Regions from separate parts of the Corynebacterium nuruki S6-4 genome, predicted to be linked through region 3. Evidence: predicted binding sites of a transcription regulator. Region 3 holds the regulator's gene; each other region holds the start of a gene.

Region 1 (7,797 bases), 120 kb from region 3:
TGCGGGCCCGGGTCGACGACGACCACGGCCGCTGGCTGGACCTGTGTTCGGGCCCGGGCGGCAAGACCGCCTTCATCGCCTCCTGGGCGATGGGGACCGCGGTCACCGGCGGTGCCGCAACGGTGGACGCGGTGGAGCCGGCGGAGCACCGGGCGACGCTGGTGCGCAATGCCACACACGGGCTGCCGGTCCGCGTGCATGTCGGTGACGGTCGCAAGCCCGCCGGCATCGACGGGCTGGACATCCCGGCCGCCGGCTTCGACCGGGTGCTCGTCGATGCGCCGTGCACCGGTCTGGGTGCCCTGCGGCGGCGTCCGGAGGCGCGCTGGCGCAAGTCGCCGGAGGATGTCACCGAGCTCGTCAGCCTGCAGCGTGATCTGCTGCGCTCGGCGGTCGGGGTCACCCGCCCCGGCGGGATCGTCGTCTACTCGACCTGTTCGCCGCACCCGGCGGAGACCAGCGGGGTGGTCCGCTCCATCGCGGCGGAGACCGGTGCGGTGATCGAGGACGCCACGGCACTGTTCCCGGAGTTCGACGGGGCCGCACCGGAGGAGTCGCTGGATTCGGCGCCGTTCGTGCAGCTGTGGCCGCACCGGCACGGGACCGACGCGATGTTCTTCGCGGTGCTGCGGGTCCCGGCGTAGCGTCCGGCCGCCGGACATGGTTCACTGGTCAGACATGGACACTCCCACGACCGGTCCCGCCCAGCGTGCCGTCGTCGACGCGTTCCTCGACGTCGCCGCCGAGATCCTCGACGGGTACGGCGCGGCCCTGGCGACCTTCGACGATGACACGGTCAACGCCACCCCGGTGCCGGGGACCGTCAACAGTGCCTTCGCCCTCGTCGCCCATGTCCACGGTATGGCGGTGTTCTGGGGCGGGTCGTTCATCGCCGGCGAGGACCGGGAGCGGGACCGTGCCGCGGAGTTCCGCGCGACCGGCACGGTGCAGGAGGCCGGTGCCCTGGTCGCCGAGATCCGGGACCGGCTGCCGGAGTGGGCGGCGGTGGCGATGACCGAGGGCGTCCGGAACCGGTCGGCGAAGGGCACGTCCCGGCCGGACGCCGCGTTCGTCACCCCGGAGTGGGTGCTCAACCACATGCTCCGGGAGATGGCGCAGCATCTCGGCCACCTGGAGGTGTGCCGGGACGTCGTCCTGGCCGAACGCGCTGACCGGGCTGACCGGGCCCGCTGACCGCCGCGTTACGATGGTCCCCATGAGCCGACAGCCCCTGATCGCCCCGTCCATCCTTTCCGCGGACTTCGCCCACCTCGCCGACGAGATCGCCCGGGTCCCGCGCGCCGACTGGCTGCACATCGACGTCATGGACGCCCACTTCGTGCCGAACCTCAGCTTCGGTCTGCCGGTCGCCGAAGCGGTCCGGTCGGTGACGGACACCTTCCTCGACGTCCACCTCATGATCGAGGATCCGGCCCGCTGGGCCCCGGACTACGCCGCGTTCGGCAACGTGACTTTCCACCTCGAGGCGGTCGCCGACGTCGATGCCGCGGTGGCGCTGGCCGCCACGCTGCGTGCCGCGGGGACCCGGGCGGGGGTGTCGGTGAAGCCGGGGACGCCGGTGGAGCCGCTGCTCGACGAACTCGCCGCCTTCGACACGGTCCTCGTCATGAGCGTGGAGCCGGGCTTCGGCGGGCAGTCGTTCATGCCGGAGGTCCTCGACAAGGTCCGTGCCCTGCGTGCCCGGATCGACGAGGAGGGGCTGACCACGGTCGTGGAGATCGACGGCGGCATCACCCCGGAGACCGCCGCACCCGCCGCGGCGGCCGGGGTGGATGTCTTCGTCGCCGGGTCCGCGGTCTTCGGTAAGGAGGATCCGGCCGGGCGTATCGAGGAGATCCGTACGGCTGCCGCCGCGGCCGGGGACTACCGGTAGCTGTGGCGGAACCAGCAGGGGTCTCGGCACTGACTGCAGCACTGCCCGCTGTGCTGCGTGAGGCTGTCGCCCGGGCGGACGCCGCCGGCCAGGCGGTCCGCGGCACCACCAGTCCCAACCCGCCGGTCGGTGCCGTGATTCTCGATGCCGCCGGGGAGACCGTCGGTGTCGGGGCGACCAGTCCGGTCGGTGGCCCGCATGCCGAGGTCAATGCCCTGGCCGCGGCGGGGGAGCGGGCGCGGGGTGGCACGGCGGTGGTCACCCTGGAGCCCTGCAACCACACCGGACGCACCGGGCCGTGCAGTGAGGCGTTGCTCGCCGCCGGGATCGCCGAGGTCGTCTATGTCTTCGCCGACCCGGGTGCCGCCGCCGGCGGTGGCGGGGACCGGCTGCGCCGGGCCGGGGTGGCGGTGACGGGTCCGCTGGTGACGGCGTCCACCGCTCTGGCCGGGGTTCCGCAGTTCAGTGTCGAACCGTGGTTGGCGGCCCAGCGGCTCGGTCGGCCGCACGTCACGCTGAAGTACGCGGGCACCCTCGACGGCTTCGCCGCGGCGACCGACGGGACGTCGCAGTGGATCACCGGGGAGGCCGCCCGGGCGCGTGTCCATCTCGACCGGTCGCGGCGGGACGCCATCCTCGTGGGCGCCGGGACGGTGCGGGCCGATGATCCGCGGCTGACGGCACGGCGTCCCGACGGCGGGCTCTACGACCATCAGCCGGTGCGGGTCGTCGTCGGCCGGACCGATGTGCCGGCCGGTGCCGCGGTGCTCCCCGCGCTGCGGTACCGGGATGAGGGGCTGCCGGAGGTGCTGGCGGACCTGTGGGGCAGGGGAGTGGTGGATCTGCTCGTCGAAGGGGGACCGCATGTCGCCGCCTCCTTCATCGCGGCCGATCTGGTGGACGCGGTGGACGCCTACACCGCCCCGGCACTGCTCGGTGCCGGTATCCCCGTGGTGGCGCCCGGGCCGCACGCGTCGACGACGATGGCGGGGATCCGGCGGTTCACGTTGCGTTCGGTGGCGGCGCTGGGCGGGGATGTGGTCAGTGTGGCGGTGCGCGGTCGGTCCTGAGGTCGGCGCTGTGGTCGGTGCTGTGGCCTGTTTGTGACCGGTTCCGGCCTGTCAGTTTCTCAGCTGTCCGGGTGCGGTGCCGGTGCCGTCAGATTCGTGGTCCGCGACACGCCGGGAACGTGGCGGGACAGGACGCTTTTCCGTCGCCTCCACGGGCAGTTTCCCACGGGACGTGAGAACCTCCGGTGAACTCCACCAGAATCGAACATATGTATTGTTTCCTGTTCGAATCCGGGTATCCTCGAGGACAGTGCACCACACCGGGGAACAACCGGGAACAACCGGTGTCACAGACAGGAGGGGACCATGACCACCACACCGCCCACCGGGCCCGACGACGGCGGAATATCCTACAACGCGCTGTCGGCGGAACTCGCCGGGCCGGTCAACCGTGCCGAACTGCACCTCGTCAGTTTCCTCACGACCGTCCCGTCTGATGCACAGCTCTCCGTGGCGCAGGCGGTCCGCCGTCGCGGCCCCCGCGAGTGCCGGATGTACGCCCATGCCGCGGACCTCGCGGTGCGGATGCCGGCACTGTTCGACACTATGGTCGCCGATACGCGCTATTCCGTGGAACACCTCGAGGCGATCTGGAACAGGATCAACCGGCATGCCCGTGCTCTCGCCCGGGCGGGCCGGGAGATGCCTGCCGAAGTCGACACGCAGGTCGCCGAGGCGGTCCTCGACTGGGTCGCGGACCCGGGCCACAGTGTCGGGATCCCGGCGGTCTCCGACGTCACCGATGCGACGCTCGTCCACGTGGCCGAGATCCCCGTCGCCGAGACCGAGGCCACCGAGGCCAGGTCCGTGGAGCTGAGGAAGAAGGACACCCGACTGATCCTGGAGTGCGGGGACCCGATGGTGGCCGCCGGCCTGTGGGAGACCGTCAGCGATGCGGCGCTGGCCGTCCGCAAGGAACTGATCGCCGAACAGGAGGCACGGCGGGACGACCTGACCGGGCAGGACGCCACCGGGGAAGACCGGGAGGAGGACTCTCCCGAGATGGCGGCGGCCCGGCAGACCGTCACCGAGGTCCTCGCCCGGCGTGCCGGCAGTGACGGCGATGCCGCCGATGCCGCCGATGCCGACGGTGACGATGCCAGCGTTGCCGATGAGGAGTCGATGCCGACCAGGGCCGAGCCGCTGCCCCCTCCGGGGATGGCCCGGTGCCGGGGTGAGGCCGTGCTCGGTATCCTCGGTGGCCGTCGGAGCCAGCTGAAGGTCACCGTCAACGTCTACACCCCGGCAGGCGGTCCCGAGCCCCGGCCGGACAACGGCGGCCCCGGGCCCGGCCCCGAGCCTGATCATGAGCCCACCGGCAACGACCCGGCAGGCCCCACGGCCACCACGGCACCCACGGCACCCACCGGCCCCACCGGCCGTGCCGGGTACATCATCGGCACCGGCTGGGTCTCCCCGGCGACCACGGCCGCACTGGCCGAGACAGCCGACCTGGTCCGGAAGCTTCCCGCCCTCGACGAGATCAGGGACACCTCCTGCTACCGGTTCACCACCCGGCAACGGGCGGCGGTCATCGGCCGGGATGTCCGGTGCCGGTTCCCCGGCTGTCAGGTCCCGGCCGACCGGTGCGAACTCGACCACATCGTCAACTCGCCGTTCACCGACCCGACCAGTCACGGACCGACGGACATCTCCAACTGCGCCTGCCTGTGCCGGACCCACCATGCGTTGAAGACGAAGAAGGTCTGGCAGGTCTGCACCCCGGACAACGGCGTCACCCTCGCATGGAAGGGACCGGCGGAAGTGGCGGTGACGACCGTGGCGTCCGGACCGGTGTCCCCGTCGCAGGCGGCCTGACCGGCTGTGACCTACCCCCCGGCAGAACCACCGGCCGCTGTGCCGGCGATCAGCCGTGCCCTGCCTCCAGCGCCCGGGCCCTGCGCACCTCCAGCGCGGACTCCGCCTTCGTCCGCGGCGGGATCACCCCGCGTTCGGTGAGCCGGTGCAGCAGTGTCGAGGCCTGCGACAGGTAGGAGGCCTCCTCGGCCTCCGTGGCGGCGCCGTCGGCATGGCTGAGCAGTTTGAGGGCACGGTCGGCGTCCTTCGCCAGCGGGGCGCTGAGCCTGTCGTGGCCGGTGCGGCGCGCGTTCTGCTCCGCGACGCGCCAGGCCGCCAGCAGGCGCCTGGTCGCCGCGTCATAGTCCTCGACGGCCCCGGGATGCGGGTTCTTCGGCCCACCCGGGATATCGCCGGTGCGCAACCGGCTGCAGCGCTCCATCGCGGTGAAGAACTCCTGCGTCTCCGGCAGCGCGTAGTTCCACAGTGCCGGATACGACAGCAGCATCCGGGGGTCCAGTTCCCATTCGCTGTACTCGGTGAGAACCCGGTCATGGCGGTCGGTGGCGTCGGCCCACAACGCCCTCGCCCGCTCGGCCGGTGTTTCCGCGGCCTGTGCGCCGGTCGCCGCAGGATGCATCCGGTGCGGGGCCGGCGCGGATTCGGGCTTCCCGATCTCCCGCGCCGCAGTCCACGCGACCAGCGCGGCGACCAGCACCCCGCCGAGTATCCCGGTGACGGCCCACGGCACCGTCTCACCGACGGACAGGGCGGCCATGACAGCGACGACCGCGACCACCGCCACGCTGGTGACGGCGGCGGGGACGGGGCTGCGGCGGGTGACCCGCTGGTCGGTCATGAGGGTAAGAGTACCGTGACCGGCGCCACGGCTGTGACGTGGCATACACTGACGGGGTGCACAGCAGCTCACGAGGAGTTCCCCCGGCCCTGCCCGCCTTTTTCACGGTCACCGCGGTCATCCTCGCCATGCTCGCGCCCGCGGCCCCCGCCGGGTCGTGGCAGGTCATCGGCTTCACCCTCGCCGCCGTCGAACTCGCCGCACTGCCGTGGCTGCTGCACGCCGCCGGGCAGCATCCCGGTGCCGGATCCACCCGCTCCGGCGTCATCACCGCGGCCGTGGTGGGCGTCGTCGTCGGCGGCATCCTGCTGTCCTTCGTCCCGATGTTCCGCACCCTGACCGACGATGTCGCCGGCACCGGCACCGGCAGCCCGGGGGACCCCGTCGCCGCCGGGGAGACCGCGGCGGGGGAGCACCGTTTCCAGGAACTCTGGGAGGACACGCTCCACGCCGTCGAAAACGCCTCGCCCGGCTCCACACAGCGGCTCGACGATGTCCGCATCCAGGGTAACCAGGTGTGGGTGACCTACCTCGATGAGCGCGGCGCCACCTTCGACATGTACAACATGGGCGGCCGGGGGTGGAACGATCCGTCGCCGGGGATCATCGCCTCGAACCGGCAGAACATCTTCGACGCCGCCGTGGTCACCGCGGACCTCGACGCGACCGCGGACGCCGTGCTCGAGTCCTCCCGGCCGGTGGCCGACAAGCTGTCGGTCATCGACCTGGAGGTCGGGAAGGCCGACGGGGACATCGTCGTCGACACCCCCGGCCGGGAGCACGTCGTCGCGGACTCGGGCGAAGCGGTCATCACCGTCGGCCTCGACCCGCTGGCCGATCAGAACATCCCGAGCTTCAGTTTCGAGGCGATGGGCGACGGCTCGCAACCCGCGGTGATCGCCGGGCGGGACGACATCGGCGCCAACCACCGCCTCGGGGCGTCCGCCCTGCAGGCCGCCGGGCAGGATCCCGATACGACCGTGGTGACCGGGTTCACCGTCGACGGCAACCCGCCGTACCCGGACTACTCGGCGCAGGTCGACCTGTCGGGCGGCCGGTGGGCCTACCTCAACTGGACGCCGGGCACGTTCGTCCGGCAGCGGGTCGAGTCCGCCGGCGGGGACGATGTACCGACGGGCCTGCTCTACCGTGATCTCGACATCGCCGGGCTCGACCGGGCGGTGCTGGATGCCCGCACCCGGGGCGGGTACGCCCCCGGTGACTACGGCCGGGACTACGTCTCCCTGACCTACCGGGATCTGTGGGGTGACGGGGCGGAGGTCACCGTGAAGATCAGCGACGATCCCACGGCGACGGGGATCTACGATGCCGCCGGGGCCTGGCTGCGTCCGGTCGGCTAGCCGGCTAGCCGGTGAGCCCGGCGTAGCGCTCGGCCTCCGCCCGCCACCGTGCGGCCTCCGCCGGCTGCCCGAGGTCGTCGTGGAGGCCCGCCAGGGTGGAGCAGTACGTCGCCGTCGCACCGGGGTCCACCCCGGGCACCGCGACGGCCTGTTCCAGCATCCCGACCGCCGCCGGCAGGTCCTCCGACCACACCGCGTACCGGGCACCCTGGTTGAACTGGGCGGCGGCATTGTCCGGGTCGCCGCGGTCGACCATGACCGCGGCGATCTCCCGGCAGCCGTCGAGCGCCTCCGCCAACCGGCCGAAGGTGTACAGCACCCGGTTGAAGGATTCGCGGACGTACACCTGGTCACTGACGGTGAGGGCCCGGTCGAGGTTCTCCTGCAGGGTGTCGAGTGCGGCCGGGTCCCCGGCCTCGGCCTGCGCCACCGCCACCCGGTCGCGCAGCCGCAGTTCGGCCTGCCGGTCATCGGACAGGGTCATCGCCGCCGGCAGCGTGGCGGTCAACTGGTCGACGACCGCCGCATGGTCCCCGGTGCGGGCGGCCAGGTCGGCGAAGTCGTTGACCGCGGCGACCGCCAACCCGACCTCACCCTGGTCCAGGGCGATGTCCCGGACCTGCAGCAGTACCCAGCCCGCCGGTTCGGCGGTCGCCGGGCGGGTGGACAGCGCCAGCCCGAGGGCCAGGGCGGCGTCCAGCTCTGCGCCGCTGAACTCCCCGTCACGCTGCTGCAGCCGGGGGACGAGCAGCGGTTCGAGCACCTCGCGGCACTCGTCGTACCGGCCGGCGTAGTTCAGTGCCTCGCCGTGGGCCA
Region 2 (7,797 bases), 510 kb from region 3:
GCCCCGGTCGGTGTTTCCGCCCTCGGTCTCCACGCCCATCGCCGTCCCGTGCACCGGATCGGTCAGTCCGTCGCGCTCCAGGGAATCCTGCAGCGCCAGCGACCCGAACTTCGCCCCGGCCCGCACGCCGGCGGCCAGGTGCGGTGCATTCGTCATGGACTCCTGCCCACCGGCGACGACAACGTCGGCGTCCCCGGAGCGCAGCATGCGGGAGGCGTTGATCACCGCGTCGAGCCCGGACAGGCAGACCTTGTTGACGGTGGATGCCGGGGTGGACACCGGCAGTCCGGCCGCGACCGCGGACTGCTTGGCGGGGTTCTGGCCGGCACCAGCCTGCACGACCTGGCCCATGTACACGTAGTCCACGGCGCTGGCATCGACCCCGGCCCGCTCGAGCGCGCCGGCGATGACTGTCCCGCCGAGGTCGACGGCGGACTTCGCGGCGAGGGCGCCGAGCATCCTGCCCTGGGCGGTGCGGGCCGCACCGACGATGACGATGTCGTCCGGCGAGGGGGTGGGGTTCTGACTGGTCATAGCGGTTCGTCGTACCTTTCGTCGGGGACCGGACGAGCGCACGGTCCCGGTCCACTCTGCAAAACTCTTCTATTATGAGACATATTCGAGCGAAGGGTGGCCGATTCGGGCCGGTCGCCTCACATTAACCGGACAATCATTTTTCTGTGATCACCGCCACCCCCGTCGCCGCCCGGACCTCCTCGACGCTCACCCCCGGTGCAAGTTCGACGAGGGCGAACCCCTGCGGCGTCCGGTCGAGGACACACAGATCGGTGATGATCCGGTCGACGACCCCGGCGCCGGTGAGCGGCAGGGCGATCTCCGGGACGATCTTCGGACGCCCGTCCTTCGTGCAGTGCTCCATGAGCACCACCACGCGACGCGCGCCGACGACGAGGTCCATCGCCCCGCCCATGCCCTTGACCATCTTGCCGGGCACGATCCAGTTGGCGAGGTCACCCTGCTCGTTGACCTCCATGCCGCCGAGGATGGCCAGGTCGATCTTGCCGCCCCGGATCATCCCGAAGCTGAGCGCCGAATCGAAGTAGGAGGTCCCCGGCATCGCGGTGACCGTCTCCTTGCCCGCGTTGATCAGGTCCGGGTCCGCGTGGCCAGCCTCGGGGTAGGGACCGATGCCGAGCATCCCGTTCTCCGACTGGAGGGTGACGTCCACCCCGTCAGGGACGTAGTTGGGCACCAGGGTCGGCAGTCCGATCCCCAGGTTGACGTACTGGCCGTCGCGCAGTTCCTGTGCCGCACGCGCCGCCATCTCCTGTCGGTTCCAGCTCATCGGGTGGTCTCCTTCTCGATCGTCTTGTCCGCCGCCTGCTCCGCCGTCAGTTCCACGATCCGGTGGACGTAGATCCCCGGCAGATGGATGTCATCGGGGGCGAGGTCGCCGACCGGCACCACCTTCTCCGCCTCGACAATGCAGATCCGGCCGGACATCGCGGCCAGCGGGTTGAAGTTGCGGGCGGTCTCATGGAACCGGAGGTTGCCGGCGGTGTCCGCCACCTCGGCACGGACCAGGGCGATGTCCGCGGTGATGGCGTACTCGAGAACCTGCGTGCGGCCCGCGATGTCGCGGGTCTCCTTGGCCGGTGAGAGCACCGCGCCGTCGGCGGGATCCTCGGACCCGTCGGCGCCGTACTTCCACACCATGCCGCCGTCGGCGACCGGGGTCCCGACGCCGGCGGCGGTGTAGAACGCACCGATCCCGGACCCGCCGGCCCGCAGCCGCTCGGCCAGGGTGCCCTGCGGGGTGAGTTCCACCTCGAGTTCACCCTCGAGGTACTGCCGGGCGAACTCCTTGTTCTCGCCGACATAGCTGGCGACGATACGGCGCAGCTGCCGGGTGGCCAGCAGCAGGCCGAGACCGCGGCCGTCGAGGCCGGCGTTGTTCGAGACGGCCTCGAAGTTCCCGCTGTCGCGGCGCGACAGTTCCGAGAGCAGGACCTGCGGGATACCGCACACCCCGAATCCGCCGACGGCGAGCGTCGCGCCGTCGGGGATGTCGGCCACGGCCTCCGCGGCAGCCGTGAGTTTCCGGGTGTTCGCCATGATTCCACCACTTTTCCGGGTCGGGGACAGTTGTTCGTTCCGGTCCGTGCACCGCGTGGGCAGCATGTACCGGAGCCGTTGACACCGATTATCCGCCCCGGATGTGGCGCACACCACGTTGTGCGCGACAACAGGTTCCGGCCGATATTGTGTTCCCGCACAAATCCGGTCAGTCCGGCCGACCGGCCCCCGTCGCCGCCATCACCCAGGCCACCTCGACCAGGGTGTCCACCTCCCCCAGGTCGCAGTCGGTGAGTTCCTCGAACCGGTGGAGCCGGTAGCGCAACGTGTTGACGTGCACCGGGATGCACGCGGCCGCCGCCCGGACGTTCAGCCGGTTGTCGAGGTATGCCCGCACCGAGTCCACCAGCTCGTCACCGAAGGCGCGGGCCTCACGCAGCGGGTCCAGGTAGCGGCGCACCAGCAGGTCGGTGGTCTCCGGGCTCGCGGTGACGGCCATCCGCCAGGACAGTGTCTCCTCGTCGACGACCCCCGACAGCCCCAGCTCCACCGCGGCGCGCAGGACCCGGTCCACCGCGACGAACGTCCGGTGCAGGTCGGTGAGCACCGCAGGCCGGCCCAGTGCCACCGTCATGTCCGACGGCAGGGACGCGGCGTCCACGTCCCCGACGAGGATCCCGGTGACCGTCCGCGCCTGCACCGTGGTCAGCAGCCGGGCGCCCGCCGCCCCGGCCCAGCGGTGCAGGGTGGTGTCCGCCCCGGGGCCGGCGTCCGGTGCTGACGGAGCCACCAGCAGACGCACCGGCGTGCCGGTGGGGATCCGGTAGAGCGCGGCCCCCCGCAGGATCTCCGCCTCCGTGAGGTCACCGGTGACCAGCCGGCTGACCCACTCCGCCCGGCGCGTCGAATCCGCCACGGTCCGCGCGATCTCGTGGTCACGGTAGACCGCGGTCACGCAGGTGGAGAACACGTCACCGAGTGTCCACAGCAGCGTCGACCAGTCCAGCAGCCGGTCGGCGGGGATCCCGTACTCCGGGGCGAGGGTGAGCAGGCGGCGTTGGATCCGGCGCATACTCAGCCGGAAACCGCTCAGCAGACTGCCGAGCGGCACCCCCTCCCCGATACGTTCCAGCGCGGTCTGTCCGGCATGGCGGACATCCTCGGCGGTGGGTTCGCTGCCGCGGGCGATGACCCGGGTGCTCATGGACAGGTTCTGGTGGGCGGTGCTGACGATGTTCTCCCGTGCGGCGCCGTCGTAGCCGGGGATGGCCGCCAGGATCTCGTCGGCGGTCTCGAGGGACATGTCCCCGACCTCGTCCTCCAGCCGGGCGAACAGTTCCCGCCACCTGCCCTCGTCCACCGTCGCGTCCACCGCGCCTTCCTGGTCCCTGTAGTCAGCGGTCCATCGGGTACATCCCGAGGATCCCGATGGCCTTCTCCCGCATCTCGACCTTACGGACCTTACCGGAGATGGTCATCGGGAAACTGTCGGTGACATGCACGTACTTCGGGACCTTGAAGCGGGCGAGTTTCCCGTCGCAGAACCCGCGGACGTCCCCGGCGGTGAGGGTGCGGCCGGCCTCCCGTGCCTCGTCGGACAGGATGATCCAGGCCATGAGCTCCTCCCCGTACTTCTCGTCGGGCACCCCGATCACCTGCACATCGGCGACGTCCGGATGCTCGTAGAGGAACTCCTCGACCTCGCGGGGGTAGATGTTCTCGCCGCCGCGGATGACCATGTCCTTGATCCGGCCGGTGATCTGCACGTAGCCGTCGTCGTCCATCTGGCCGAGGTCGCCGGTGTGCATCCACCCGTCGGCGTCCACCGCCTCGGCGGTCTTCTCCGGCATGTCCCAGTAGCCCTGCATCACCGAGTAGCCGCGGACCAGCAGCTCACCCTGGACGCCGCGGGCGACCGCGTCGCCGTCGCGGTCGACGATCTTCACCTCGATGTGCGGCCCGACCCGGCCGACGGTCTCCACCCGCTTGGTCACCGGGTCATCCGGCATGGTCTGGTGGTTGACCGGGGAGGTCTCGGTCATGCCGTAGCAGATGCCGATCTCGGAGATGCCGAGGATGTCGATGATCTCCCGCATGGTCTTCGTCGGGCACGAGGTCCCGGCCATCACCCCGGTGCGCAGCCGGGACAGGTCCAGCTTCTTGCCCTTCTCCTCGAGGTGGTCGAGCAGCTGGAGTTCGGCCATGAACATCGTCGGGACGCCCAGCAGGCTGGTGGCCTGGCCGTGGTGGGCGGCCTCCAGGGTGTTCTCCGCGTTGAAGACCGGTCCGGGGATGATCGTCGCCGCCCCGTGCGTCACGGCGGCGAGGATGCCGATGACCATGCCGAAGCAGTGGAAGAACGGCACCGGGACGACCACCCGGTCGGCGTCGGTGTAGTCCAGCCGCTCCCCGATCATGAAGCCGTTGTTGAGCACGTTGTGGTGGGTCAGGGTCGCGCCCTTGGCCATCCCGGTGGTCCCCGAGGTGTACTGGATGTTGATCGGATCGTGCGGGTCGAGGGACTCGCGCACCGGGTTGAGGTCGAGGATCGCACTGTTGGCGAGCTCCTCCCACCGCTCGGAGCCGAAGAAGACGGTCTCGCGGTAGGGACGGTCGAAGGTGTGCTCCACCGCGCCGATCATCGCCCGGTAGTTCGAGTCCTTGAACCGGCCGGCGGAGAACAGGGCCCGGATGCCCGACTGGTTCACCGCGTACGTCAGTTCCCGGGTGCGGTAGGTGGGGTTGATGCAGACCAGGATCGCGCCGATCTCCGCGGTGGCGAACTGCAGCACCATCCACTCCCACCGGTTCGGCGACCACACTCCGATCCGGTCGCCCTTGCGGTAGCCGGCGTTGTGCAGACCGGACGCCAGGCGCAGGACCTTGCGGTGGAACTCCTGGTAGGTCAGGTGGATGTCGCCGTAGAGGTCGATGAGGGCGTCATTGTCCGGGAAGGCGGCGACAGTGCGGGCCAGGTTCTGCCCGATGGTCTCGGTGAGCAGGGTGGTGTCGGTCGGGCCGACCAGGTGGGAGACGCCCGGATCGAGGTCGGTGGGGTCGGTGAGCGTGATGTCCCGGACCACGGGACGCAGTGTGGAGGTCATGATCGGTCAGCTCCTGTGTTGTCAGAGGTTCGGGAGAGAATCAGTTCGGCCTGCCGGCGCAGCGGGGCGTCGATCATCTCGCCGTCGACGGCGAAGGCCCCGGAGTTCTCCGCGGCGCCGGCGACGACCCGGCGCGCCCACGCGAGCCGGTCGGGGTCGGGCCGGTAGGCGTCCCGGATCACCGGGACGAGTCCGGGGTGGATGGCGACTGTGGCGGCGAAACCGCTCGCCGCGGCGTCCACCGCTTCGGCGGACGCCCCGGCACGGTCAGCGGTGTCGGCGTGGATCGAGTCCAGTGCAGCCTTCCCGGCAGCCGCCGCATGCAGCAGCACCAGCGACCGGGTCAGCCGGGGCACCTCGCGGTAGCCGCCGGGGTGGCCGGAGGCGCCGCCGCCGGGGGTCGGGACCTCGTCCCCGCTGTACCGCGAGGCGGTGCCGCCCAGCGCCGCAGTGAGGTCTTCGGCACCCCAGAACAGGGCGTCCACCTGCGGGTGGTCGACCAGCGATCCGAGGTCGAGGACGCCCCGGGGGGTCTCGACCAGGGCGATGACCCGCCATGCCGCGGCGGCCGGGTGGGCGGCGGCGAGGGCGTCCACCGTGGCGGCACCCTCCGCCTTCGGCAGCATCACCGTGGTGAAGCGGCTGGCGGCGACGGCGGCGACATCGTCGGCGAAGTCCGGGGTGCCGGGCGGGTTGATCCGCACGATGGTGCGCGCGGGGTCGAGGTGCTCCCCCGCGGCGACGATGTCCCTGCGGGCGGCGGCCCGGTTCTCCGCGCGGCAGCCGTCCTCCAGATCGAGGATGACCGCGTCCGAACGGTCGGCGGCCTTGGCGAACCGCTCCGGACGGTCGGCCGGCGCGAAGAGCAGGGCGGGGCCCGGTGGTGTCCAGTGCCCGGTCATGCGTCCTCCTTCGGCCGGCACTGCACCAGGGTGGAGCGGACGGCGGTGCACACGATCTCGCCGTCCTGGTTGCGGCCGGTGTGGCGCAGTTCGACGATGCCCTGGTTCGGCCGGGACCTCGAGACCCGCTTCGACAGGCACGTCGTCTCCGCGTAGAGCGTGTCGCCGTGGAACATCGGGGCGGGGAAGGTGATCTCGCTGAAGCCGAGGTTCGCGACGATGGTGCCGAGGGTGAGCTGGTTGACCGACAGGCCGACCACGGTGGACAGGGTGAACATCGAGTTCACCAGGCGCTCGCCACGGAAACCGGGCTGGGTCGCGGCCCAGGCGGCGTCCAGGTGCAGCGGCTGGGTGTTCATCGTCTGGGTGGTGAACAGGGTGTTGTCCGCCTCGGTGACGGTGCGGCCGGGACGGTGGAGGTAGGTGGTGCCTTCCTCGAACTCTTCGAGCCACAGGCCGCGCTGTTCGACGGTCTTCTCCGGTGCGGTCACGGTCATCCCTCCAGTCCCAGGGAGCGGGCGATGAGCATGAGCTGCACCTCGGTGGTGCCCTCGCCGATCTCGAGGATCTTCGAGTCCCGGTAGTGGCGGGCGACGCGGGTCTCGTTCATGAAGCCGGCACCGCCGAAGACCTGGGTGGCGTCCCGGGCGTTGTCCATGGCGGCGTCCCCGGCGACCATCTTGGCGATGGCGGCCTCGGTGCCGAAGTCCGCGCCGGTGAGCATCTTCTGCGCCGCGGCCCGCCAGGCCTGCCGGGCGGTCCAGGCGCGGGCCTGCATCCGGGCGATCTTGAAGGACACGCCCTGGTATTCCGCGATCGGCCGGCCGAAGGAGGTGCGCTGCTTCGCGTACTCCGTCGCCTCGTCCACGCAGCCCTGGGCGGCTCCGGTGGCCAGGGCGGCGACGGCGATGCGGCCCTCGGCGAGGATGGAGAGGAACTGGGCGAAACCGCGCCCCCGCTTCCCCAGCAGGTTCTCCTCCGGGACGCGGACGTCGTCGTAGCTCAACGGGTGGGTGTCCGAGCAGTTCCAGCCGACCTTGTCGTAGCCGGGCTCGGCGGTGAAACCGGGCGTGTCGGTCGGCACGATGATCGCGGAGATCTCCTTGCGGCCGTCCTCGCGGGTGCCGGTCACCGCGGTCGTCGTGACGATCGAGGTGATGTCGGTGCCGGAGTTGGTGATGAACTGCTTGGCACCGTTGAGCACCCACTCGTCGTTCTCGAGTTTCGCGGTGGTCTTCGTCCCACCGGCGTCCGAGCCGGCGCCGGGTTCGGTGAGGCCGAATCCGGCGAGCGCTTTCCCGGCGGTGAGGTCGGGAAGGTAGCGCTGCTTCTGGTCCTCGGTGCCGAACCGGTAGACCGGCATGGCGCCGAGGGAGCAGCCGGCCTCGAGGGTGATGGCGACGGACTGGTCGACACGCGCCAGTTCCTCCAGGGCGATGCCGAGGGCGAAGTAGTCGCCGCCCATGCCGCCGTACTCCTCGGAGAACGGCAGGCCGAACAGGCCGAGTTCACCCATCTGTGCCTGGATGTCGTAGTCGAAGGTGTGGTTGCGGTAGTTCTCGGCCATCTTCGGGTCGACGACCTCGTTGGCGAACTCCTCGACGGTGCGGCGCAGTTCGACGAGTTCGGGGCTCAGTCCGTCGTCGGCGGGGTTGTGGCGGCGGGTGGTTGCTGCAGTGGACGTGGTCATGGTGCGGTTCCTTGTCTGTGCTGTCTGTTGCTGTCAGGTGATGTCGGTAGAAGTCAGGCGGGGA
Region 3 (7,797 bases):
CAGGAGCTGCTGGAACGTCAGTTGGACGGTATCGCTCTGGCCCTGTCGCAGACGGAGCGCCGTGGCCCGGACGCGCAGGCGTGGGTGATGGCACCGATGGTGGCGACGGTGCATGAGGCGGCGTGGTTCGCCGAGCTGTGCCATGCCCGGGGGCTCACCGCCGGCGCGATGATCGAGGTGCCGGCGGCGGCGCTGCTGGCGGAGAAGATGATGCGCCACCTGGATTTCGTCTCGATCGGGACCAATGACCTGACCCAGTACACGATGGCGGCGGACCGGCTGTCGGCGTCGCTGGCCTATCTCACGGATCCGTGGCAGCCGGCTGTGCTGCGGCTGGTGCACACCACCTGCCGGGCGGGTTCCGCGGCGAAGACCGCGGTGGGCGTGTGCGGCGAGGCTGCCGCGGACCCGCTGCTGGCCTGTGTACTCACCGGTCTCGGGGTGACGTCCCTGTCGGCGGCGACGCCCGCACTCGCAGCGGTCGGTACCCAGCTCGGTGAGGTCGATTTCGTCACATGCCGCGACATGGCCGCCGCCGCACTCGACGCCGACGGCGCGGAGGAGGCCCGGATCGCGGCCGCCGCGGTCATCGGTCTCTAGCTTCCGCCCGCTGGGTCCCTGTGGCCCCCGGTACTGCTGGGCCCGGTACTTCCGTGGCCTTGTGATCCTGCGACCCTGCGCTCCTGCGCTCGACCCGCACGTCCAGGGGCGGTTGCGGACGTCGCCGGTGTCGGTTTTGAGAACCCAGGGGTCGGTCGCATCCTGGCCCGGTCGGGTTCGCGAGCCCAGGTGCTGTCCTGGGGCAGGAAACTCGACCCGTCGGTTCGTTCCGCGGACATGAACCTGTCGGTTCGTTCCGCGGACATCGGGTTCGAAGCCGGGATCAGGGTCGGGCTCAGGGTCGGGCCCGGGGGTCCTTTCCCGCGTCATCCCGGTGGTCGCGACCGGGTGCCACGACATCCCCGGGACGGCCACCTAGATCTTGCGGAGCACGGCGACGACCCGGCCGAGGATCTCGGCGTCGTCGCCGCGGATCGGCTCGTACAGTGCATTGTGGGGGATGAGCCAGGCGTGGCCGGCGTCCCGCTGGAACTCCTTGACCGTGGCTTCGCCGTCGATCATGGCGGCCACGAACTCGCCGAGCTCGGCGGTGTTCTGGGACCGGACCACCACCCAGTCACCGTTGTAGATGCCGGCATCCTGCATGGAGTTGCCGACGACCTGGAGGAGGAAGAGCTCGCCACCGCCGACGAGCTCCTGCGGCAGGGGGAAGTGGGCCTCGACATGCTCCTCGGCGAGGATCGGGGCGCCGGCGGCGATCTGGCCGACGACGGGGACGTAGGCCGGGGTCGGCATTGAGTCGTCGACGGCCGCGGCGGACATCGGTTTACGGCCCGGTCGGGGAGCGGACGAGATGTCCTCCGGACTGCCGTCGAAGGACCGGATGTCCACGGCACGGGGCTTGTTGTCCTCACGACGGAGGTAGCCCTTCCGCTCAAGTTCCTTGAGGTGGTAGGAGACCGAGGAGGTCGAGTTCAGGCCGACCGCGTCGCAGATCTCGCGGATGCTGGGCGGGTAGCCGCTGAACCGGATCGCGTCCTTGATGACCTCGAGGATCCGTCGCTGCCGGTCGGAGAGCTTCTCCCGCCCCTGCGGATCGTCGTGGGTCCCCTTGGCGGACAGTGACCCCTTCGGCCTGCCCCGCTTGCGTCCGCCCGTGGGTGTCCCCGTCGGCTGCTGTGTGTCTGCCATGATCCCTCACTCCTGGACTGGGTCAATCTGTGGCCCGTCGCCGCCGGCGCCGGGTAGTCCCCTCTGACCCTACAGGACGGCGAGCGGTTTTCCCACCAAGATGTTCGAAATATTCCCGCGGGCTGTGGACAGTCTCGAACGGGTGTGCTACCTTCGCGTTCGACGGCGTCATTTCGAACAGAGGTTCCATGTTCGATGGCCGCTGACGGTCCGGTGTCCGGTGCCGGTGGTCTGATGACCGGCATCGGCGCTGCACCGTCAGTGCGGACGCACCGAGCAGAAGGAGATTGCCACCATGGCTGCACCAGTTGTCTATCCGGTCCGGTTGACCGACTACCGTGACCGCCCCGTGACCCCGTCGGCCCGGATCCACGGCACCGGCCGGGTGCGGCGGTACCGGGATGCGGACACCGGTACGGGGAGTTCGAACACCGCGGGATGCGGTGAGGCGGTCCGTCCGACCCCCGCGGCGCGGGCCCGGCTCCGGATGCGGACCACCCGGCAGGAACGCCCGTTCGACGTCGGGGGACGGGCCGTCGCACTGCGCCGGCGGATCTGGTCCGTCGCACAGTCGCCCGGCGGCGTGCTGCTGTCCTTCGCCACCGCGCTCCTGCTCGCGTGCGGGGTGCCGGTCCTCACCGGGTCCCTGGACGGGGATGCCGGACAGGGGCCGGAACCGGCGGTCGCCGCGGCGACGGTGGACGACGGGACAGCCCCCGGCGGGCCCGGCACACCGCACTATGTCCGGGTCGCGGAGGGGCAGAGCCTCTACGACATCGCCCGCTCACAGGCGCCGGACATCGCGGTCGGGGAGGCGATGGCCGCTCTCTCCGACCTCAATGATCTGGGGGACCGGGACCCGCGTCCGGGCACGTTACTGTCCGTCCCGCAGTGGTGACCGGCACGGAAGTGCGGCCCTGCGGGCACGGACGGCTAGGATGGTGGCGTTTCTGACCGCCACCCGATTTTCAAGGACGTCGCCCATGCTGTGCCCCTCCTGCCGTTCCGAGCAGTCGCGGGTGGTCGATTCCCGCACCGTGGACTCAGGGTCGGCGATCCGCCGCCGGCGTGAGTGCACCCGGTGCGGCACCCGGTTCACGACCATGGAGCGGTCGGTGCTGCTGGTGACCAAGCGCAACGGGGTCACCGAGGAGTTCAACCGGGACAAGCTCATCCGGGGTGTCGGCCGGGCATGTCAGGGGCTCGGGGTCTCCGGGGACGAGCTGAAGGTGCTCGCCCATGAGGTGGAGCAGTCGGTCCGCGCGACCCACGGCTCGCAGGTCGCCGCCAACGAGATCGGGCTCGCGATCCTCGACCCGCTGCGTCGGCTCAACGAGGTCGCCTATCTGCGCTTCGCCTCGGTCTACAAGTCCTTCCGTTCCGCCGACGATTTCGAGGAGGAGATCCGGTCACTGCGCGCCCTCCGGACCGGTGGGCCCGGACAGCCGGGGGACGGGACCGCCGCGGCGGGCGGGACGGCGGGCGACCGGCCCGTCAGCTGAGACCGGGGAGTCGACGCACCCGCCGCCCCGCGTCAGTGGATCTTCGCCAGTGCCTTGTGCACCCGCTGCACGCTCGCCGTGCGGGCGGTACCGAGGTGCTGGGCGAACAGCGAGACGCGCAGTTCCTCCACCAGCCACTCGACATCCTTGAGCTGCGGTGAGGCCGCCCGCGCCGACGGCAGGCGGTCGCGGGTCGCCTTGACGGCCTCGATGCAGCCGTTGACCTGGTCGGCGAGCTCGGCCTCCTTGTCGGGGTCCTGCTCCAGCAGGGTCAGCCGTTCCTGCATCGCCGCGACATAGCGGGGCACATGGCGCAGATGCGCCACACCGTTGCGGGCGATGCGGTGCGGGCCGAGGAAGAAGTCGAGCTGCCGGGACATGTCGTCGATGGACTCGCCGGACCACCCCTTCAGCTCTTCGCGCATGTCCGCGACGGCGAGGACGGCCGGGGCGACCGCCACCACCGTCTGACGGACGAGACCGGGGCCACGGTCGCGGGCGGCGGCGACCGCGTCGGCGCACCGTTCCGGGTCCCGCACGACCGGTCCGTACTCCTGCAGCAGCTGCCGGCAGGCGAGGACCCGGCAGTCGTCGACGACCGCCTCAGGACCACCGGACGGGTAGTTGTCCAGGGCCACCCGCTGGCGCAGCGGCAGTCCCTTCACCATCTGTTTCGTCGACACGGTGCAGTCCGCGAGCATGAGATCGAGGACGGCGGTGAACTGCTGTCCGGCTGCCGCGCGTTCGGTCGGGTACGCACGCAGGACGACCGACCCCTTCTCCACGACGAGAGCGGGATACGTGTCGACCGGCTGGCCGTCGACGAAGGTCTGGACCGACTCGGGGATCGTACCGATGCCGTCAGCGGTCCAGCTGTCCTCACGGGCGAGGATACCGGCGGCACTGCCGGCGCTCCCCGCGCCGCCGGAGCCGCCTGAACTGTCCCGGCCGGCCCGGTCCCCGGAACCCCGGCGCTTCCGTTTCCGGCCCGGGGTGTGGACCGCGGCATCGGTGGGTGCGGGCGCATTTCCCCGGGCCGCGGCGGCGGCGATGGACTGGGTGATCTCCCCGGCGAGCTCCCGCTGCAGGTCGGCGAGATCACGGCTGCGCGCGACGGTGTTGCCGCGCCGGTCCACCGCGGCGAAGATCATCCGCAGGTGGTCGGGGACCCGGGACCAGTCGAAGTCGGAGGCGCTGATCCCGGAGCCGCCGAGTGACCGGAGTGCATCGGCGAGCGCCTCGTCGACGGCCCCGTCGAAGGGGGTCATGCGCTGCAGTGCCGCACGGGCGAACTCACCGGCCGGGACGACGGTGGTGCGCAGCGGTTTGGGCAGCGTGCGGATCAGCGCGACGCAGAGCTCCTCACGCATGCCCGCGACGAGCCAGCGGGTGTCGGTGTCATCGACACTGGCCAGCAGCGGCAGGGGGATGCGCATCGTGATGCCGTCATCGGGGTCCCCGGGCCGGAAGACGTATGTCAGGTCGAACTCCATCGAGCCCTGCCGCCAGGTGTCCGGGAACTCCCGGGCCTGCGCGGCCTGGTCGTCGGAACTGATGAGGGCGTCCTCGGTGAAATCCAGGAGCGTCGGATCACTGCGGCGGGCCTTCTTCCACCACGAATCGAAGTGCCGGGCGGAGACGACCGAGTCGGGGATCCGTCGGTCGTAGAACTCGTAGAGGATGTCGTCGTCGACGACGATGTCGCGCCGGCGGGCCTTCTCCTCCAGCAGGGTGGTCTCCTCGAGCATCTCGCGGTTGTGCCGGAAGAACGCGTGGTTGGTCCGCCAGTCGCCTTCGACGAGGGCACTGCGGATGAACATCTCCCTGGCTTCGGCGGGCTGGACCCGGGCCAGCGGGACCGTCCGGTCGGGGATAACCGGCAGTCCGAGCATGAGGACCTTCTGGTGCACCATCGCCGCGCCCCGCTTCGAGGACCAGTGCGGCTCGGAGTAGGTGGACTTCAGCATGTGCGGTGCCACCTCCTCGAGCCATTCCGGGACGAGCGGCCCCACGGTGCGGGCGTACACCCGGGAGGTCTCGACGAGCTCGGCGGCCATGACCCACTGCGGCGGCTTCTTCGCCAGGTTCGACGACGGGTGGATCATGAACGAGGTGTTGCGGGGTCCGGTGAACTGCCGGCTCGAGCCCTCCCGCATGCCGATGTTGGTGATGAGTCCGGAGAGCATCGCCTTGTGGACGGCGTCCTCGTCGACCACCGGACCGGACGCCGCGGTGGCGGCGGTGGCGTCAGAGGCGTCGAGGACGAAGCTGAGGTTGCGGACGTGCCGGATGTTCGGCACCTTCCAGTGCAGGTCCTGGATGGTGGTGAGCAGCTGACGGACGAGGTCGATCCACTCCCGGACCCGGACGTAGTGGATGAACTCGGCCTTGCACAGCTGGCGGAACCGGTTGCCGGACAGTTCCCGACGCTGCTCCTGGAGGTAGTTCCAGAGTTTGAGCAGCGAGGTGAAGTCGGAGTCCGCCCGGAACCGGGCGTGCGCCTGGTCCGCCTGGGCCTGCTTCTCCATCGGGCGTTCGCGCACGTCCTGGATACTGAGGGCGGCGACGATGACCGTGACCTCCTCGAGGACGTGGGCGACATGGGCGGCGACGAGCATGCGGGCCAGGCGCGGATCGGTGGGGATCCGCGCCATGTCGCGACCGGTCGGGGTGAGGGTCTGTCCGGTGCCCTCGAAGGCGCCGAGTTCGCGGAGCAGCTGGACGCCGTCCCGGACCGACTTGGCGTCCGGCGGCTGCAGGAAGGGGAACCGGGAGATGTCGCCGAGGTCGAGTGCCGCCATCGACAGGATGACGCTGGACAGGTGGGTCCGGAGGATCTCGGGATCGGTGAACTCCGGGCGGGCCTCGAAGTTCTCCTCGGAGTAGAGGCGGATCGCGATACCGTCGGCGGTACGGCCGCAGCGTCCGGAACGCTGCCGGGCACTGGCCTGACTGATCTCCTCGACGGGGAGGCGCTGGACCTTCGTCCGGTGCGAGTACCGCGAGATGCGGGCGTACCCGGTGTCGACGACATAGCGGATACCCGGGACGGTCAGTGAGGTCTCCGCGATGTTCGTGGCGAGGATGATCCGTCGCCGGGGCCCGGTGGAGAACACCCGGTGCTGCTCCGCCGAGGACAACCGGCCGAACAACGGCAGGATGTCGATGTTCCGGAACTTCGCGTCATGGAGGGCGTCCGCCGCATCCCGGATCTCACGCTCCCCGGAGAAGAAGCAGAGGATGTCGCCGGGGCCCTCCGCCATGAGCTCGCCGACCGCATCGGTCAGACCGACCAGGGGGTCGGTCTCGACCTCCCGGCCACCGTCGCCGTTGTCGTCGGCGCCGACGGTGCGGGTCAGGGGGCGGTAGCGGATCTCGACCGGATACGTGCGGCCGGAGACCTCGATGACCGGAGCCGGCGTGCCGTCGGGCTCGGCGAAGTGCTTCGCGAAGGATTCCGGGTCGATCGTCGCGGAGGTGATGATGACCTTGAGATCGGGACGCTTCGGGAGGATCTCGCGCAGGTAGCCGAGGAGGAAGTCGATGTTGAGGCTGCGCTCGTGTGCCTCGTCGACGATGATCGTGTCGTAACCGCGTAGCAGGCGGTCGTGCTGGATCTCCGCGAGCAGGATACCGTCGGTCATGAGTTTGACGGCGGTGGAGTCGCTGACATGGTCGTCGAACCGGATCTTGTAACCGACCCGGCCGCCGGGCTCCCCGGCCTTCTCCCCGAGCTCGTCGGCGATGCGGTCGGCGACGCTGCGGGCGGCGATCCGTCGCGGCTGGGTATGACCGATCCGTCCCCGGGCACCCCGGCCCAGGGCGAGGCACATCTTCGGCAGCTGGGTGGTCTTGCCCGAGCCGGTCTCGCCGGCGACGATGACCACCTGATGGTCACGGATCGCGGCCATGATGTCGTCCCGTCGTGCGGAGACCGGGAGCGACTCGGGGAACCGGATGCCCCGGTCCAGGTTCTGGCGCAGTGGACGCCGCGACTGTCGTGCCCGGTGCGACCGGTTCCCCCTGCCCCGGCGTCGCTTCCCCGGCTGTCCCTGCCGGCCCTGTCCGCTCTGCTGACCGTCATTCCGGGGGGCGGTCGCGCGCTGCCCTGCCTGTTCTCCGTCGGATGCCACCCCGCGATTCTACCACCGGGTCTGCTGCCGGCGGACCGGGCGCCGGAGCGTCCCGCCGCTGGTCGCGGGGGAGGTCAGGGGAGTGGTCGACCCGGTCACGACAGCAGACAGCGTGGCCGACCTGGTGTGGTCGGCCACGCTGTCTGTGTGGCTGGGTGGTCGCCGGAGCGACCGGTGTGTGCTAGATCGAGTCCGCGATCTGCAGCGCCTGGGCGACGCCCTGGACGGTTGCGGCGACCTTGACGGCCTCGAAGACCTGCTCCTTGGTCAGACCCTCCTCGCGGACGGTCTTCTCGTGGGCGACGGTGCAGTGCTCGCAGCCGTTGATCGTCGACACGGCGAGGGAGAAGAGCTCGAAGTCGGCCTTCTCGATACCCGGCTTGGAGATGACGTTCATCCGCAGGCCCATA
Region 4 (7,797 bases), 250 kb from region 3:
TCCGCCGGACCGTCGAGGACCGCGACAGTCAGCTCGACAACAAGTTCAGCAAGGATGCCCAGGTCAACTACATCGGGACCGCCCGCAACTTCCTCGGCGACAAGCTGATCCGGACCGCGGCACCCCACAAGCTCCTCGACCCCAAGCACGGTCCGTTGATCGCCGTGCGGCTGCGGGTGCTGACCCGCAAGACCCTCGGCGGCATCGAGACCGACCTGTCCGGCCGGTGCCTCCGCTCCGACGGCTCGGTCCTGCCCGGCTTGTACGCCGCCGGGGAGGTCGCAGGCTTCGGCGGCGGCGGGATGCACGGCAGGAACGCCCTGGAGGGCACCTTCCTCGGCGGCTGCATCCACTCCGGCAAGCGGGTCGGCGAGGCACTGGCCGGAGCGCTCCGGTGACGGTCACCTGGCACACCCTCGACGCCCACGACTGGCGGGCGGCCGTCGCCGGCCTGTCCTACGGCGCCACCGCGGGGATCCGGGCCGCCCTGGCCCGCATCGCCCGCCACGACCGCGACCTCAACGCCTTCGCCACCGTCCTCGCCGAGGAGGCCCTGGACCGGGCCGCGGAGCTCGACGAGGTCGCCCCGGCGGACCGCGGCCCGCTCCACGGCGTCCCCGTCGCGGTGAAGTCCGAGATCGACGTCGCCGGGGTGGTGACCACCTACGGCACCCGGGCGAACAGCACCCCCGCCACCGCGGACGCCCGCGTCGTCCGGCTGCTCCGGGACGCCGGCGCGGTCATCATCGGCACCACCCGGATGCCCGAATTCGGCGCGTGGCCGTACACCGAGACCACCGGCGACGGGGTGACCCGCAACCCGTATAACCGCACCCGCACCCCCGGCGGCTCCAGCGGCGGCTCGGCGGCCGCGGTCGCCGCCGGTCTCGTCCCCCTCGCACTCGGCGGGGACGGCGGCGGATCGATCCGCATCCCCGCGGCGAACTGCGGACTGTTCGGCCTGAAACCGCAGCGCGGACGGGTCTCCCCGGCGCCGCACCCGCACCTGTGGCACGCGCTGGGGACCACCGGTCCGCTCACCCGGTCGGTGCGGGACGCCGCCCTGGTCCACGACCTCATCGACGGCAACGTCGACACCGACGAGCACCGCGCCGGGCCGGTCGGCTCCCTCGTCGCGGCCGCGGCCGGTGCGGCGACCGCACCACGGCAACGGATCGGGGTGTGCCTGACCCCGCCGGCGAAGACCGGGAGGCTCCACCCGGAGCACGCCGGTGCCGTCCGTCGGGCCGCGGACCGGCTGCGGGCGGCCGGCCACACGGTCATCGACTACGACCCGCACTACCCGGACCCCACGGCGGCGTTCATCCCCCAGTTCTTCGCCGGTATCCGCAGCGAGGCCGCGGAGGTGGAGCACCCCGACCGACTGGAGCGCCGGACCCGGAACCTTGTCCGGCTCGGCAGCTGGGTTCGGACCCCGGTCCGGCGCCGGGCCGAGAAACGCGGCGTCCGCATCGCCCGTGACCTCGACAGGGTCTGGGACGACGTCGACGTCCTGCTCACCCCGACCGTGCCGGACCGGCCGGGCCCGGCGGACGCCACCGTAGGCCGGGGTGCCCTGCGCACCCTGCTCGCCGCCGCCGGTCCGGTGGCGTACACGGCGATGTGGAACGTCACCGGTTTCCCGGCCGCGGCCGTCCCCGCCGGTACCGGCACCGACGGTCTGCCGCTGTCCGTGCAGCTGGTGGGCCCGGCCGACGGGGAGGAACGGCTGGTGGCCCTGGCCGCCGAGCTGACCGGTTAGCTGGCGTCCCCGCCGGTGGGGAGGCCCGTCGGGGTGATGACCGGGAAGGACGACCACGGGAAGTCGATCCACCGGTCGGTCTTCTTCCACACGTAGTCGGGCGTGATGATCGACCGCGGCTTGTGGTAGATCACGGCGGTGCGGGACTCGGTGACGGTCTCGGCACAGTACTGCTGGACCAGCTCGAGGGTCTTCCCGGAATCGGCGACATCGTCGGCGATGAGCACCTTCATCCCCGACAGGTCGACCGCCTCGGGCGTCGGCGGCAGCATCACCGGCTGCTCGAGGGTCTGACCGATGCCGGTGTAGAACTCCACGTTGATCACCGACACGTTCTTCACCCCCATGGCGTACCCGAGAGCACCACCGATGAGCAGGCCACCACGGGCGATGGAGAGGATGAGGTCCGGTTCGTAGTCGTCCACGACGGTCTGCGCCAGCTCTTTGATGGCGTCGCCGAACAGTTCATAGGTGAGGATCTCGCGGTCAGCGGTTGTGGGGCTCATGGCAGTTCATCGTAGCGAACCGGCCGGGGCATAGGATGCTCAGCATGCGAATCGGAATCATCGGGGCCGGCGCTGTCGGCACATTCTTCGGCTCCCGGCTGGCGGCCGCCGGCCATGAGGTCACCGTCCTGGCGCGCGGCGCCGCACTCGACCGGATCCGCGACACCGGCCTGACGGTGCAGGTCGACGGGGAGACCCGGCACCAGCCGGTGACCGCTGCGGCAGCACCGGCGGACCTGGTCACCGCCGACGGTGACCCGCTGGACGTGGTGCTGCTCGCGGTCAAGGCCACCGGCGAGACCCTGGCGGACCGCCGGGCGCAGATTGCGGCGATGGTCTCCGGCATCCCCGGCGATCCCGTCATCGCGACCACCCAGAACTCGGTGGAGGCGCACCGGCTCGTCGCCGACGCGGTCGGCACCGGGCGCACCTGGCCCGGCGTGGTGCGCGGCTACTTCATCCACACCGGCCCGGCGACGGTGCGGTTCCACCCGCCGCTGGCCACCTACACCGTCGGCCGGTGGGAGGGGAGCGGCAGCACGGAGGACGCCGCGCTCGGCCGGTTCGCCGAGGCCCTCACCGACGCGGGCATCGAGGGGATCGTCCGCGACGACCTGTGGTGCGACATCTGGGAGAAGGCGATGTTCGTCACCTGCTTCGGCGCACTCGGCGCCGTCGCCGACCGCCCCGTCGGGGTACTGCGCACCACACTGCGGTCGAGCCTGGTGGGCATGATCACCGAGGCGGACGCCGCGGCGCGGGGCTCGGGTGTCGCCCTGGCCTCCGACGCGGTCGACCGCACGGTGGCCTTCGTCGACGCGCAGCCGGCGGACGCCACCAGTTCGATGCAGCGGGACATCGCCGCCGGAATCGCCGGGGAACTGGACTCCCAGCTCGGTGCGGTCCGTCGGGTCGGCGCGGAGCACGGTGTGCCGACTCCGCTGCTCGACCTCGTCGGGGGACTGCTGGAACTTCAGCTCACTCGCGGTTGAGACCGGGGGTGGCGGGGTCGCCGTCGGCGTCCTCGTCCCCGATGTCGTCGCGGCGGGCGTCGTCGGGGGACCAGCCGTCGCCCCACTCGCCGGAGGTGTAGTCGTAGTCGACCTCGTTGCCGTCCTCGTCGGTCCGCCGGTACCAGTCGGTGACCTCACTGGCGGTCGAGTCGAAGTCGGCGCCGGCACCGTGGCCCTCCTCGGCGCGGCCGACGGTGATCTCGAACTCGTCGCCGTGCTCCTCGAGCCCCTTGACCACCGCATTGTGGATGGCGTTCTCCGCGTAGGCGCGGCGGATCGCCGCCGGGTCGGTGGCGAGGTCCCGGAGGAAGGCGACCACCAGGCCGATGAGCACCACGGAGAACGGGATCGCGATGAGGATGGTGAGGTTCTGGAGCCCGGACAGGGCGTCCTCGCCGCCGGCCAGCAGCATGACCACGGCGATCCCCATCATGCACAGACCCCAGAAGACGACGATGATTTTCCGCGGGGCGGGGTCGCCCTTCGACGACAGGGTGCCCATCACCACGGAGGCGGAGTCCGCCGAGGTGATGAAGAACACCGCCAGCACGAAGATCACGATGAACGGGATGACGCCACTGAGCGGCAGGTGGTCGAACATGCTGAACAGGGTCTGTTCGGAGGTGCCGGACCCGTCGAAGCCGGCCTTGCCGTCACGGTGGAAGGCGATCGCGGTGCCGCCGAAGACGGTGAAGGCGAGGATGAGGATGAACGTCGGCACCAGGGTGGTGACGACCGCGAACTCGCGGAGGGTGCGGCCGCGGGAGATCCGGGCGATGAACATGCCGACGAAGGGCGTCCAGGCGATCCACCATGCCCAGTAGAAGGCGGTCCACTGCGCCTGGAAATCGAGTGTGTCCTGGCCCCACGACAGCGACCGGCCCATCATGTCGATGAGGTTGTCGGCGTAGGAGGCGATGCCGGAGGGGATGAGGTTGAGCAGGAACAGTGTCGGCCCGGTGATGAAGACGAAGAGGACGAGACCGAGGGTGAGGGTGATGTTGAGGTTCGACAGGTAACGGATGCCCCGGGAGACCCCGGAGACCGCGCTGATGATGAAGCAGACCGTCAGGACCGCCATGATGAGGATGAGGACGGTGTTGGTGACGTCGGAGGCGCCCGAGACGATCTTCACGCCTTCGCCGATCTGGATGGCGGAGAGGCCGAGGGTCGCGGCGGTGCCGAAGAGGGTGGCGATGATGGCCATCATGTCGACGAGGCGTCCGGCGACCCCGTCGGTGTGCCGGTCGCCGAACAGGCTGCGGAAGACCGAGCTCATCAGGGAGACGCGGCCGCGCCGGTAGATGCTGTAGGCGAGGGCGCCGCCGACCAGGGCGTAGAGGGCCCAGGCGGCCAGGCCCCAGTGGAAGTGGGACTGGGCGAGGGCCTGGTGGAGTGATTCGGGGGTCTCGGGGTCCACGGTGTGCGGGGGCGGGGAGAGGTAGTGCCAGAGGGGTTCGGAGGGGCCGAAGAAGAAGATGCCGACGCCGATGCCGGCACCGAACATCATGGCGATCCACGAGAACCGGGAGAATTCGGGACTCTCGCCGTCCTTGCCGAGATTGATGTTCCCGAAGCGGGAGAAGGCCAGGTAGATCATGATCACGAGACCGAGGATCATGACGATGTTGAGGAGCCAGCCGGTGTTCTCCATCGCCCAGGAGAACATGGTGGAGGAGGTGTCCCCGACGGAGTCCGGGGCGATGACGCCCCAGAGAATGAAGGCCACGATGAGCGCGGCGGTGATGCCGAAGACGACCTTGTCGAGGCCGAATCTGGTGCGTAGTTCGTCGACGCTGATGCCGGGCACGAGGCCGGGGTGCATGTCGTCGGGGTAGATACCGACGGTGGTGGACCGGGTCTGGTCCAGGAAGCCCTGTCGCTGGGTGGCGCCGGGACTGGGAGGGTTGTCGTCGTCAGGATTGCCGGGATGACCGGGATTGTCGCTGGTGTCCGTGCTGTCACTGGAAGCAGGCATGGCGGTCATTATGGTGGGGTGCGGGGGTGAACACAATTTCCCCTTGCCCGATGTCGCGCCGGGTGGCGCATGGGACAGCGCTGCCCGTGGGCCTGCCTGTGCGGCATTCCGGGTGTTCGGGCGGGGGAGTAGCGCGGTCGGACGCCGGGATGCAGTCCGACGAACAGGCGTTCCACATTATTTCGAACAGGTGGTTGACTCTGTCCGGTGGGTGGGGTACTGTGTGACGTAGAGCACATCAGGAGAGGTCAGGCGGGGACCACCGGGAGGGGACCATGACCACCACACCACCCACCGACGACAACCACGGCAACCACGGCAACAGCAGCGACAAGCGCGGCGGCGAGAGCGGCAGGACCAGCCGGCTCGACGGCGGGGACCATCCCCGCGGTGGTCGGCATATCCCGCACGGTACTGAACCGACCAGCGGAGAGACCTACAACAGTCTGTCGCAGAAGTTGGCCGGGCCGGTGAACACCGCCGAACTCACCCTCGTCGCCTTCCTCACCACCGTTGGCGCCGACGCCCGCCTGTCGGCCGCCCAGGCCGTCCGCCGCCGCGGCCACCGCGAAGCCGTCTGCTACGCCCACGCCGCGGATCTGGCGGTGCGGATGCCGGCCCTGTTCGACCGTATGCGCACCGACTCCCGCTACAGTGTCGAACACCTCGAGATCATCTGGACCCGCATCAACCGGCACGCCCGCGCCCTCGCCGCCGCCGGGCAGCAGCTGCCCGCCACCGTCGACGAGGCGGTCGCCTCGAGGATCGGTATGCAGATCACCCCGGACGGGACGGTGTGGTCGGTGCCGGCTCTCGGCGACGCCACCGACGGGATCCTCACCGACGTCGCACCGGTGCCGGTCGCCGACACCGAGGAGACTGAGCGAAAGACGGTGGGGCTGACGCGGCGGGGTACCCGGTTCACTCTGGAGTGCGGGGACCGGTCGGTCGCCGACGGACTGTGGGAACCGTTGTCCGCTGCGGCGCTGGAGGTGCGTAAGGAGCTCCTGGTTGAGCAGGAGACCCTCCGGGCGCAGCAGGCGCGTGCGGCCGGAGAAACTGGGCCGGAGTCGGCTGAGTCGGAGGAGTCGGCGGAGTTGGTGGCGGCCCGTCGGATCGTCGACGGCATCATCAACCCGGCCGGCAACCCGGCCGGCGACCCCGCCGACAACCCTGCCGACACCGGTGTGCCGGAGGAGGAGCCGGTGGCGACGTTGGCGGATCCGTTGCCGGCGCCGGGGATGATCCGGTGCCGGGGTGAGGCGATGCTGAAGATTCTGGGTGGTCACCGTGACCAGTTGAAGGTCGTCGTCAACGTGTACACGCCGAAAACCGACGGACCCGACGGTTCCACCGGTGGCCCCGACGGACCCACTGGCCCGGACAACGGCGACGGTGGCGACAACGGCAGTCCTGCCGCCGGCCCGGCTGCCCCGGGGACGGGTCCGGGTTCTCCAGGCACTGCCCCGCAGGCCGGTCCGACCGGCCCGACCGGCCCCACCGGCCCCACCGGCCCCGCCTGTGGTCCGGGGTTCGTCATCGGCACCGGCTGGGTGTCCCCGGCCACCACCGCCACCCTGATCAACACCGCCGACCTGGTCCGCGACCTGCCCGACATCGAGGATCTCACCGACACCGGCTGCTACCGGTTCACCACCCTGCACCGGGCCACCGCGGTCGGCCGGGACGCCCGCTGCCGGTTCCCCGGCTGCCGGGTGCCGGCCGACCGGTGCGAACTCGACCACATCATCAACTCACCGTTCACCGACCCGGACAGTGACGGGCCGACGAGCATCCGCAACTGCGCATGCCTGTGCCGGACCCACCACCAGTTGAAGACGAAGAAACTCTGGAAAGTACACACCCCCGACGACGGGATCACCCTGCACTGGGCCGGCCCCGCAGGGGTCACCGCCACCACCGTGGCGTCGGGCCCGTTGGTTGTCGACTGTGCCTCCGGAACCGATCCCGGCGGGCCGGCACAGGCAGCCTGAACCACGGCCGTCACTACCTGAGCGAAGCCGACCCGGCGTCCGGAAACACCACCCCGGACGACCGGGACACACCCACGCCCGAAAACCGCGGACGGGTCGCCGTACCGGAGCCGGGGCCCGCCGCCCGTCCACTTCGCCTCCTCCAGAACCCTGGAGGCGTGATCCACGCAACCGTGGCTTAAACTGATCAGTCATGTTCACCGGAATCGTCGAGGAGACCGGGACCGTCGCCGCCGTGGAACGCACGGCCGACGCCCAACGTCTCCGCATCACCTGCCACGATGTCCTCGCCGACGTCACACACGGCGCCTCCATCGCCGTCAACGGCGTCTGTCTGACCGTCACCGAGTTCGAGAAATCCGGTGACAATCCCGGCTTCTGGGCGGACTGCATGCAGGTCACCCTCGACTACACCGCCATCGGTGATCTCACCGTCGGCGACCGGGTGAATCTCGAACGCGCCACCGCTGCCGGCGGTCGTCTCGGCGGACACATCGTCCAGGGACACGTCGACGGAACCGCGACCCTGGAGTCCCGGACCCCG

What was found. The regulator LexA, encoded in region 3, represses DNA repair genes until DNA is damaged. The targets are predictions, from matches to a motif close to CGAACANNTGTTCG.
Region 1: FSW06_RS02620 (HNH endonuclease signature motif containing protein) is a predicted target of LexA. The motif match lies at 3,167-3,180, and genes of this name have one in related genera.
Region 2: FSW06_RS14160 (CoA transferase subunit A) is a predicted target of LexA. The motif match lies at 2,100-2,113, and genes of this name have one in related genera.
Region 4: FSW06_RS14910 (HNH endonuclease signature motif containing protein) is a predicted target of LexA. The motif match lies at 5,443-5,456, and genes of this name have one in related genera.

Annotation. Positions count from the first base shown of each region.
Region 1 covers NZ_CP042429.1:575,838-583,634, forward strand. The annotation lists gene FSW06_RS02600 (RsmB/NOP family class I SAM-dependent RNA methyltransferase) at 1-644, shown strand, start outside; gene FSW06_RS02605 (mycothiol transferase) at 679-1,194, shown strand; gene rpe (ribulose-phosphate 3-epimerase) at 1,217-1,894, shown strand; gene ribD (bifunctional diaminohydroxyphosphoribosylaminopyrimidine deaminase/5-amino-6-(5-phosphoribosylamino)uracil reductase RibD) at 1,945-2,964, shown strand; gene FSW06_RS02620 (HNH endonuclease signature motif containing protein) at 3,271-4,782, shown strand; gene FSW06_RS02625 (hypothetical protein) at 4,832-5,620, opposite strand; gene FSW06_RS02630 (exosome complex component) at 5,677-6,981, shown strand; gene FSW06_RS02635 (tetratricopeptide repeat protein) at 6,986-7,797, opposite strand, start outside.
Region 2 covers NZ_CP042429.1:3,124,046-3,131,842, reverse strand. The annotation lists gene FSW06_RS14170 (acetyl-CoA C-acetyltransferase) at 1-534, opposite strand, end outside; gene FSW06_RS14165 (CoA transferase subunit B) at 671-1,306, opposite strand; gene FSW06_RS14160 (CoA transferase subunit A) at 1,303-2,076, opposite strand; gene FSW06_RS14155 (PucR family transcriptional regulator) at 2,246-3,409, opposite strand; gene FSW06_RS14150 (AMP-binding protein) at 3,432-5,141, opposite strand; gene FSW06_RS14145 (HpcH/HpaI aldolase/citrate lyase family protein) at 5,138-6,043, opposite strand; gene FSW06_RS14140 (MaoC family dehydratase) at 6,040-6,540, opposite strand; gene FSW06_RS14135 (acyl-CoA dehydrogenase family protein) at 6,537-7,733, opposite strand; gene FSW06_RS14130 (ATP-binding protein) at 7,787-7,797, opposite strand, start outside.
Region 3 covers NZ_CP042429.1:456,526-464,322, forward strand. The annotation lists gene ptsP (phosphoenolpyruvate--protein phosphotransferase) at 1-600, shown strand, start outside; gene lexA (transcriptional repressor LexA) at 976-1,752, opposite strand; gene FSW06_RS02045 (LysM peptidoglycan-binding domain-containing protein) at 2,048-2,650, shown strand; gene nrdR (transcriptional regulator NrdR) at 2,736-3,254, shown strand; gene hrpA (ATP-dependent RNA helicase HrpA) at 3,287-7,387, opposite strand; gene ahpD (alkylhydroperoxidase, AhpD family) at 7,569-7,797, opposite strand, start outside.
Region 4 covers NZ_CP042429.1:702,225-710,021, reverse strand. The annotation lists gene FSW06_RS03220 (FAD-binding dehydrogenase) at 1-398, shown strand, start outside; gene FSW06_RS03215 (amidase family protein) at 395-1,762, shown strand; gene FSW06_RS03210 (phosphoribosyltransferase) at 1,759-2,268, opposite strand; gene FSW06_RS03205 (2-dehydropantoate 2-reductase) at 2,313-3,260, shown strand; gene FSW06_RS03200 (BCCT family transporter) at 3,247-5,106, opposite strand; gene FSW06_RS14910 (HNH endonuclease signature motif containing protein) at 5,535-7,253, shown strand; gene FSW06_RS03190 (riboflavin synthase) at 7,447-7,797, shown strand, end outside.